DNA from 3 places in the Mesorhizobium sp. M0808 genome. Region 2 is predicted to be linked to each of the others. Evidence: predicted binding sites of a transcription regulator. Region 2 holds the regulator's gene; each other region holds the start of a gene.
What was found. Region 2 encodes LexA, which represses DNA repair genes until DNA is damaged. Its sites were predicted from a motif close to TGTTCNNNNTGTGTTCNG; they were not measured.

Region 1 (3,281 bases), on a different contig from region 2:
CTTCGGCCAGCACATCGTCGAGACCGGTGCCGTTTGTTCCGCCAAAGCCGATGCCGCCGCTGACTGTGCTTCGCAACGGACCGAGTTGGGTGGCCACGACTTCCGTGCCGAAGGCGACGCTGATCTTGCTCGCAATGTCATAGGCCTTCTCTTCCGTCATCCGCGACATGACGAGCACGAATTCCTCGCCGCCCAACCGGAAGGCGTCGACGCCGGTTCTGGCGTACTTCCTGATGATGCCGGCGAAGCGGCGCAGGACCTGGTCGCCGACCGGGTGACCGAATACGTCGTTCGTCCTCTTGAAATGGTCGAGGTCGAACATGGCGACGGACATGAACGGGCCGAAGACCCGCTCGCCGTAGAGTGCCGTCAACGCCCGCCGATTCATCAGCCCGGTCAATGGATCGGTCATCGTCTCGGCCTTCAATTCGATCTGCGCCTGCAAGTGGTGCAGGGAGAGCGTCAATGCGCCGAGCCCGGTCATGCAGGCGACGGCCACGACGGAATTCACCCGCTCGGCCCAATTGTCGGGCGCAACACCCAGCACCCATTGGCCCTTGACCAGCAGGACCGCGCCGCAAAGTCCGAACGACAGCGCACAGACGCCGCTCAGGAACGAGACGACCAGCAATATCCGTCGATCGTGACCACCCTCAATCCAGAACATCGCTCCGATGAGCGAGAGCAGCGCCGTTACCGTCGCGTAGGTGACAATGAAGCCGACACCATCAAATCCGAGATACGTCGCGCCTGTGCAAACAGCCATCGCAACCAAGGTCGGCAAGATGGCGCGCCTGTAGTCGCCTATGCCGAGATATTGCATGGCCGACAGGCAGATAATCAGGAAACCGAGGCTGAGAAGCGCAAGCACGATCTGGCAAAGCCAGGCGCTTGGATCCCTGGTGTAATGCCAGAACAACGCGACATGTGCGACCAGCACGAGAATGCCGCAGGCCACCGTCAGCACAAAGCGTGCCTGTGGCGCGCTGAACCAGATCGCAAACATGGTGATGCTAAGGCACGTGCCCGACAGCGCCGCCGCGAGCAGAAGCGAACTGTAATCCAACATGCTTAAGCGACAGCCTCTTGAGGGTTCCACTGCATTCTAGGTCAGCGACAGTTCGCGGATATCGTTTTTCAGCCAACCTTGCGGCGTAACCTTCGGACAAGGTTTACAAAGCGTCGATGCTCCAGGCTTCGACCCCATTTCCGCCGCTTGGCTGTCGAATGGTTTTGCAGTAAGAGGCTCTATCCTCGAACGTAACAGGAACCTCCGTCGCCTGCCCGCGAAAAGCGTGGCAGTATCGGGTGGTGATTCGCAGCATCGGAATCCAGGATCGGCATGGACGACAATAACGATCTTTTCGCCAAATTGGACAAGCAGCCGCAACCGGCTCGCGCCGCCGCGCGCCCGGCCGACCCGCTGGTGCAGGCGGCGAAGCGGCCGGCGCCCCGCGACGCCAGCGAGAGCTATAGTGCCGCCGACATCGAAGTGCTGGAGGGGCTGGAGCCGGTGCGACGGCGCCCGGGCATGTACATTGGCGGCACCGACGACAAGGCGATGCACCATCTGTTCGCCGAAGTCATCGACAATTCGATGGACGAGGCGGTCGCCGGCCATGCGACTTTCATCGATGTCGAGCTGTCCGCCAACGGATACCTGTCCGTCACCGACAACGGCCGCGGCATTCCGGTCGATCCGCACCCGAAATTCAAGAAGCCGGCGCTCGAACTCATCATGACGACGCTGCATTCAGGCGGCAAGTTCGACAGCAAGGTTTACGAGACGTCCGGCGGCCTGCACGGTGTCGGCGTTTCCGTGGTCAACGCGCTGTCCGACCATCTCGAGGTCGAGGTCGCGATTGGGCGCAAGCTCTATCGCCAGCGCTTCTCGCGAGGCGTTCCGGTGACCGGCCTGGAGCAGCTCGGCGAGGTGCACAACCGCCGCGGCACGAAGATCCGCTTCCATCCAGACGAGCAGATTTTCGGCAAGGGTGCTGCTTTCGAGCCGGCGCGGCTCTACCGCATGGCGCGGTCAAAGGCCTATCTGTTCGGCGGTGTCGAAATCCGCTGGACCTGCGATCCGTCGCTGATCAAGGAAAAGGACACGACGCCGGCCAAGGCAGAATTCCATTTTCCGGGCGGCCTCAAGGATTATCTGAAAGCCTCGCTCGGCGACGAATTCCAGGTCACCCGTGAAATGTTTGCCGGTAAGAGCGAGAAGCAGGGTGGCCACGGTTCGCTCGAATGGGCGGTAACCTGGTTCGGCGGCGACGGTTTTATCAATTCCTATTGCAACACCATTCCGACCGCCGAAGGCGGCACGCATGAGGCCGGCTTCCGCAACGTCCTGACGCGCGGCTTGCGCGCTTATGCCGACCTGGTCGGCAACAAGCGCGCCTCGATCGTCACTTCCGAGGATGTGATGATCTCGGCGGCGGGCATGCTGTCGGTGTTCATCCGCGAACCGGAATTCGTCGGCCAGACCAAGGACAGGCTGGCGACGATCGAGGCGATCCGCATCGTCGAAAGCGCCATCCGCGACCCGTTCGACCACTGGCTGGCCGACAATCCGCAGGAGGCTTCGAAACTGCTCGAATGGGTGATCGCGCGCGCCGACGAGCGGGTGCGCCGCCGCCAGGAAAAGGAAGTGTCGCGCAAGAGTGCGGTGCGCAAGCTGCGCCTGCCCGGCAAGCTCGCCGACTGCACGCAGAATGCCGCCGCCGGTGCCGAGCTGTTCATCGTCGAGGGCGATTCGGCCGGCGGTTCGGCAAAGCAGGCGCGCGACCGCGCCAGCCAGGCGGTGCTGCCCCTGCGCGGCAAGATCCTCAACGTCGCCAGCGCCGGCAACGACAAGCTTGCCGCCAACCAGCAGATATCCGACCTCATCCAGGCGCTTGGCTGCGGCACGCGCTCGAGATACCGCGACGAGGACCTGCGTTACGACCGGGTCATCATCATGACCGATGCCGACGTCGACGGCGCCCATATCGCCTCGCTGCTGATCACCTTTTTCTACCAGGAGATGCCAAGCCTGGTCCGCGGCGGCCATCTCTATCTGGCGGTGCCGCCGCTTTATTCGATCCGGCAAGGCGGCAAGGTCGCCTATGCCCGCAACGACGCGCATAAGGACGAACTCCTGCGCACCGAATTCACCGGGCGCGGCAAGATCGAAATCGGCCGCTTCAAGGGGCTGGGCGAAATGATGGCCGCCCAGCTCAAGGAAACCACCATGGACCCGAAAAAGCGCACGCTGCTCAGGGTCGACGTTATCGATGCCG
Region 2 (3,281 bases):
CGGTGATGCTTATCGCCGTGCTGTTCGACCGGGCCGCGCTCACCATGCGCAACCTGGCGATCTCGGCCATCGCGGTCATCCTGGTGTCGCCGCACGAGGTGGTCGGTCCGAGTTTCCAGATGTCCTTCGCCGCGACGGCGGCCCTTGTCGGCGCCTATGCAGGCTGGTCCGATTACCGCGCCGGCAGGGCCACCACGCCGCTGCCGCGGCTGTCGCCGCTACGCTTTGCCACTCGAAAGGTCCTGCTGGGCATGTGCGGTCTGGCGATGACCTCGATCATTGCAGGGAGCGCCACGGCGCTTTTCGCCATATGGCATTTCCAGCGCGTGGCGCCGCTCAGCCTGTTCGCCAATCTGGCCATCATGCCCATCGTCTCACTGGTCGTCATGCCCTTCGCCGTTCTCAGCGCGCTGGCGATGCCGTTCGGTGCGGATGGCCCTTTCCTCTATGTCATGGGCAAGGGGCTGACGGCGATGATCGCCCTGTCCGGGTGGATCTCGGAGCGCTCGCCGATCGATGCGGTCGGGCTGATTTCGCTGAGATCCGTCCTTCTGGTGACGATCGCCCTCGTCATTGCCAGCATGGCGACGACCTGGTTGCGGCTGGCGGCACTTCCTTTTGCGCTCGCCGGCTTGCTGACGACAACGCAGACACGCATACCCGACGTATTGGTCTCGGAGGACGCACGGCTGGTCGCGCTGCCGATCGGCAGCGGTGAACTCGCGGTCAACCGGGCACGCCCGAATGAGTTCACCATCGACAACTGGAAACGCGCGCTCACATCAGAGGCTATCGTCGCGCCGGAAACACCTGGAAAGAACGACCCGCAATTCGACATTGCCGATCCGGCCGACCTACCGCCGGGCATGCCGTTCATTTGCACGGACGGCCTCTGCCTTGCCAGGCATCCATCCGGCGCGATCATCGCGCAAGCCAAGGACCGCGATACTGCGCGGCCAGCCTGCGCCTTTGCCAGCTTGATCGTCATCGACGACGCCACCGCCCATAACCCCTGCTACTACGACCGACTGGTCCTCGTCGTCACCAAACGGCAACTGGCGCGCGCGGGAAGTGCCGCCGTCTACTTCGATCCACAAGCGGCAACGCGCGCCGAAATCCGTTTCGCGGTCGAAAAATCATACCGGCCCTGGCACGTGCAGCGGAAATTTTCACGCGCGGCACGGGGCCTGCCGCCATACCGCAGGGCCGACAACCCCAAAGCCGGCGCCAAGGGCGGAGCTCAGTAGCGGCGGATCAGTCCGACGAGCTTGCCCTGCACCTTGACCCTGTCTGGTCCGAAGATGCGCGTCTCGTAGGCCGGATTGGCGGCTTCCAGGGCGATCGAGGCGCCCTTGCGGCGGAACCGCTTCAGCGTCGCTTCCTCCTCGTCGACCAGTGCCACCACGATCTCACCGGGGCTCGCCGTATCGGCATTGCGGATGATCACCGTGTCGCCGTCGAAAATGCCGGCCTCGATCATCGAATCGCCTTTGACCTCGAGCGCATAATGCTCGCCGCCCATGATCATATCCGGCGGCACCGAAATCGAATGCGTCTGGTGCTGGATGGCGTCGATCGGCACACCGGCGGCGATGCGGCCCATCACCGGGATCGAAACGGCGGCGACGACATCGTCGTCATTGCCGGCTGCAGGGACGCGCGACGATGTCGGCTTGCCCTGCCGAGGGGCGCCTTGCCCAAGACTACCCTGGATGACACTCGGCGAGAACTTGCGTGCCGCATTGAGGCCGGGGGCGATCGAGTCAGGCAGGCGCAGCACCTCCAGCGCACGGGCCCGGTTGGGCAAACGGCGAATGAAGCCGCGCTCCTCCAGCGCCGTAATCAGCCGATGGATTCCCGATTTGGAAGCCAGGTCGAGCGCCTCCTTCATCTCGTCGAAGGAGGGCGGAATACCGCTTTCCTTCAACCTTTCGTGGATGAACATAAGCAGTTCGTGTTGTTTGCGTGTCAGCATAGCGACCCCCAACAGAATCAGAAAAACAAACCCAGAACAAACACTATCTGTTCCAGTTGTGTTCCGCAACTGTTTAAAGTTTAATGAATGCGTTAAGGCTTGGGAAACAAACCACGCCCCTACCGGAATGCCGCATTTTCACCGTCGCGAGCGTCATCCCCTTGATTCTGCTTTCGTTTGCGCCTTCTGGCTTCCCAGAAGGCAGCACTGACATCGGCCGTCGGTCGGCAAAGGGCACGGAATTGAACCCGTATCGACTGCGCGGTTCGGTCAATGCACCGTGAACGAAACGAACTCAAAACGCCAACCTCGGGTTAACTCCTGGTTTCCAGTCGCCTGGTCAGGCTGCTTCTCGCCGGTGGAGCCTTGCTGCGCGCAACCAGGTGATGGAAGAACAGTCGATGCGTGTCCGGCGTTGCGTTGAATTTTTGGGGGGAGCAGGCACATCATGACAGGAATTCCCGATCTCGCCGCCATAAAGGCGATGGATGCCGCAGATCCGCTGCGCGCGATGCGCGACCGCTTCGTGTTGCCGCAAGGAGTGATCTATCTCGACGGCAATTCGCTAGGAGCTGCTTCACGTGCCGCTTTCGATGAACTGCACAAGGCCGCGACCGAAGAATGGTCGCATGATCTCATCCGCGCATGGAACACGGCCGGCTGGTTCAACATGCCGCTTGAACTTGGCGACCAGCTCGGGCGCCTGATCGGTGCCGCGGCCGGCCAGACGGTGGTCTGCGACACGACATCGGTCAACATCTACAAGCTGCTGCACGCCGCCATGGCCATGCGACCGGAGCGGCAGGTCATCGTCGCCGAGGGCGATAGTTTTCCGACGGACCTCTACATGGCTGAGGGTGTGGTTTCGACGCGAAAAGATACGCTGCTGCGCCTCTCGGGGATCGACGCGCCGACCATCGAAGAGCTGATCGACGAACGCACCGCCGTGGTGCTGGTCAACCACGTCAACTACAAGTCGGGCGAACTGCGCGACATGCCGGCGCTGACGCGCAGGGCTCAGGAAGCCGGGGCGATGATCGTCTGGGATCTCTGCCACACCGCCGGCGCGATGTCAGTCGAGCTCGACAAGGCAAACGCCGATTTTGCCGTTGGCTGCACCTACAAATATCTGAATGGCGGCCCGGGCGCGCCTGCCTTCATCTATGCGGCTGAGCGGCATCTTTCCGACATCCAGCAGCCGCTCACCGGCTGGTGGGGCCATGCACGGCCCTTCGCCTTCGAGCCAGGCTATGCGGCCGGCACCGGCATCCGCCGGTTTCTGTGCGGCACCCAGCCGGTCCTGTCG
Region 3 (3,281 bases), on a different contig from region 2:
GTGAAGCGGAAACCCTGCAGCTCGCCGACGTGATGGCCTTCGACGAGGACGGTTCCGGTTGGGCTGATTTCGGCTTCAGGCATCGTGTTTTCTCTAAGGCGCCGCATGAGGACGGAAGTCCTGCGGTCTACAAAACGTTTCGTCAACCGCTCATGCAGCGCATCCGACAATCTGTCTTCGATTTCGCGCGTCTTTTCCTGCCAGTGTGCCCGATCGGCCAGCCAGCCGGGCCGGTTGGAGACGAAGGTCCATGTGCGGATCTGGGCAATCCTGTGCGATAGCGTGTCGATGTCGCCTTCGGTGGTGTCGGCACGGCGCACCTGCTCGGCCATGTAGTTCTCGTCGACATGGCCGTGCCTGGCAAGGTCCATGTAGATGGAGGCGATCAAGTCGGCGTGCTGGGCCGGCGCGATCTTCCTGTAGTCGGGCAGCGCGCAGGCTTCCCACAGCAGCGCCACGCGTCTGGCATCGGTGGTGAGTGCCCGGACGTCCTCGTCGCGCGACAGATGCTCGAGCGCCTGCGCGTCTACTGCCGGCAGCGCGCGCGTCAGGCCTTCGACCGGGGCGTTGGTCTCGATCGAGCGCTTCAGCGCATCGAGGTTGGCGAAATCGAAATGCGCGGTACGCCACTGCAGCACTTTCACCGGATCGAAATCATGCGCCTCGATCTTGTTGACCAGTTCATCATCCAGCGGATCGACCTGGCCGGTGACGCCGAAGGTGCCGTCGCGCAGATGCCGGCCGGCCCGGCCGGCAATCTGGCCGAGCTCGGCCGCCGTCAGGTTGCGGTACTGGTAGCCGTCGAATTTGCGGTTCTGGGCGAAGGCGACGTGGTCGAGGTCGAGGTTGAGGCCCATGCCGATGGCGTCGGTGGCGACGAGGTAGTCGACGTCGCCCGACTGGAACAGCGCCACCTGGGCGTTGCGGGTGCGCGGGCTGAGTGCGCCGAGCACGACGGCGGCACCGCCCTGCTGGCGGCGGATCAGCTCGGCGATGGCATAGACCTCGTCGGCCGAGAAGGCGACGATCGCGGTGCGCCGCGGCAGGCGGGTCAGCTTCTTCGAGCCGACATAGGCAAGATGCGACAGGCGTGGCCGGGTCACCACCGACACGCCCCGCAGCAGGCGCTGCAGGATGCCGTGCATGGTGGCCGCACCCAGCAGCAGCGTCTCCTGGCGGCCGCGTAGATGCAGGATGCGATCGGTGAAGATGTGGCCGCGTTCGAGATCGCCGGCGAGCTGGACCTCGTCGATGGCAACGAAGGCGGCGTCGGTCTCGCGCGGCATCGCTTCCACGGTGCAGACCGAGTATTTCGCGCCAGCCGGCTGGATCTTTTCCTCGCCGGTGATGAGCGCAACCTTATGGGCGCCGACCTTCTCGCAGACGCGCGTATAGACCTCGCGGGCAAGCAGCCTGAGCGGCAGGCCGATGACGCCGCTTTCGTGCGCCACCATGCGTTCGATGGCGAGGTGGGTCTTGCCGGTGTTGGTCGGGCCGAGCACGGCCGTCACGTCTCGACCCGACAGGATCAGCGGTTCAGTGTGTTTCGGATAGATGTTCATCGGCCTGGAAATAAGGCTCTCTGCCTCGCATTGTCGGGAGCGCGCCCATATTGGCCGCGTATGACAGGCGACACATAGGGATTTCGGGCACGAAGCGAAAGCGGAATATGCCGAGGGCAGGCCGATTGGTTGGTTCGAAGCCAGAAAATCTGTTCCCGATTAACAGTTGGAACGAGTCTGGAACGAATCAGCGACGAATCACTGACTCACGCTGATTCAGGGTTTGTTCACGGCTACATCTGGGTTTTCTGTCGGCGTACCTCACCACATGCTGAATCACGGAAACTGGCCCGATTTATGCAGGCGGCATCCACGCGAGCACTGCGGTTAACCTCTGCCGGTGAATGGTCGTGGCTGGCCAATCTGCTTCGCACAACATTATGCAATTATTGATGTTTCCTAACGCGCTTTAATCATTTCGAGGGTGTTTTCAGCTCTCGCCGTTAACGTTCCGCTCAAAGCCGGAACGAATCGGCGACGAATCAGAGATAGCCGAAGTTTCTTGGTTTGTTCACCGCAGCATGTTGTGTTGTGAACAGCTTTTCCACCTAGAATCCACAGGCTGCCGGGCGGTTTTTGCACAGGCTGCGAGTTTGCCGTTAACCTTTGCGTGCCGGATTGGGGCAGCGTGCTGCATCGAGATCTTGCAACGGGAAGACCGCTATAGAAACGGGCCGTTTTGCAGGCCCGTTCGTCCAAGCGCGTATCTGTCTCAACGTAAAGATAAACGATCAGGCGATGTACTGGCCGCCATTGGCTGATATGGTCGAGCCGGTGATGAAACCGGCATCGTCGGAAGCGAGGAAGACGACGCAGCGCGCGATTTCCTCCGGCTCGCCGAGACGGCCGACCGGGATGTGCGGGATGACGCGCTCGTTGAGGACCTTCTCGTCCATTGCCTTGACCATCTCGGTGGCGATGTACCCGGGGCAAATGACGTTGACGGTGATGCCGGCGCGCGCGCCTTCCTGGGCCAGTGCCTTGGTGAAGCCGATATCGCCGGCCTTCGAGGCCGAATAATTGACCTGGCCGGCCTGGCCTTTCTGGCCGTTGATCGAGGAGATGGTGATGATGCGACCGAACTTGCGGTCGCGCATGCCGCCCCACAACGGATGCGTCATGTTGAAGACGCCGGAAAGGTTGGTGTCGAGGACCTCTTTCCATTGCTCGCGCGTCATCTTGTGGAACATCGCGTCGCGAGTGATGCCGGCATTGTTGACCAGCACCGAGACGGGACCGAGATCGGCTTCGATCTGTTTGATGCCGGCGGCGCAGGCCTCGTAGTCGGCGACCGACCATCTATAGACCGGGATGCCGGTCGCGGCCTTGAACTTTGCCGCCGCTTCCTCATTGCCGGCGTAGTTTGCGGCGACCGAATAGCCGGCGCTTTTCAAGGCGACCGATATCGCCGCGCCGATGCCGCGCGACCCGCCTGTGACGATTGCAACCTTTGTCATGCGTTTCCCTCCCAGAGTGAATGGTGAATGGTGAATGGTTATTGCGTAAGCCCTCCGATCTTCCATTCACCATTCACCATTCACAATTTGCCATTCATCCCATTGCTTCCACGCACATGGCAACACCCATGCCGCCGCCGATGCACAGCGTGGCAAGGCCTTTCTTGGCACTTCTGCGGCGCATCTCGTAGACCAGCGTGTTGAAGATGCGGGCGCCCGAGGCGCCGACCGGATGGCCGATGGCGATGGCGCCGCCATTGAC

Region 1: the regulator LexA is predicted to act here: its motif matches at 1,255-1,272, upstream of parE (DNA topoisomerase IV subunit B).
Region 3: the regulator LexA is predicted to act here: its motif matches at 1,730-1,747, upstream of NKI25_RS07225 (helicase-related protein).

The regions. Positions count from the first base shown of each region.
Region 1 is NZ_JAMYOX010000007.1:176,462-179,742, reverse strand. Features, by position in the region: gene NKI25_RS12335 (GGDEF domain-containing protein) at 1-1,069, opposite strand, end outside; gene parE (DNA topoisomerase IV subunit B) at 1,343-3,281, shown strand, end outside.
Region 2 is NZ_JAMYOX010000015.1:5,240-8,520, forward strand. Features, by position in the region: gene NKI25_RS18170 (ComEC/Rec2 family competence protein) at 1-1,247, shown strand, start outside; gene lexA (transcriptional repressor LexA) at 1,241-1,975, opposite strand; gene kynU (kynureninase) at 2,424-3,281, shown strand, end outside.
Region 3 is NZ_JAMYOX010000003.1:294,874-298,154, reverse strand. Features, by position in the region: gene NKI25_RS07225 (helicase-related protein) at 1-1,562, opposite strand, end outside; gene phbB (acetoacetyl-CoA reductase) at 2,294-3,019, opposite strand; gene NKI25_RS07215 (acetyl-CoA C-acetyltransferase) at 3,114-3,281, opposite strand, start outside.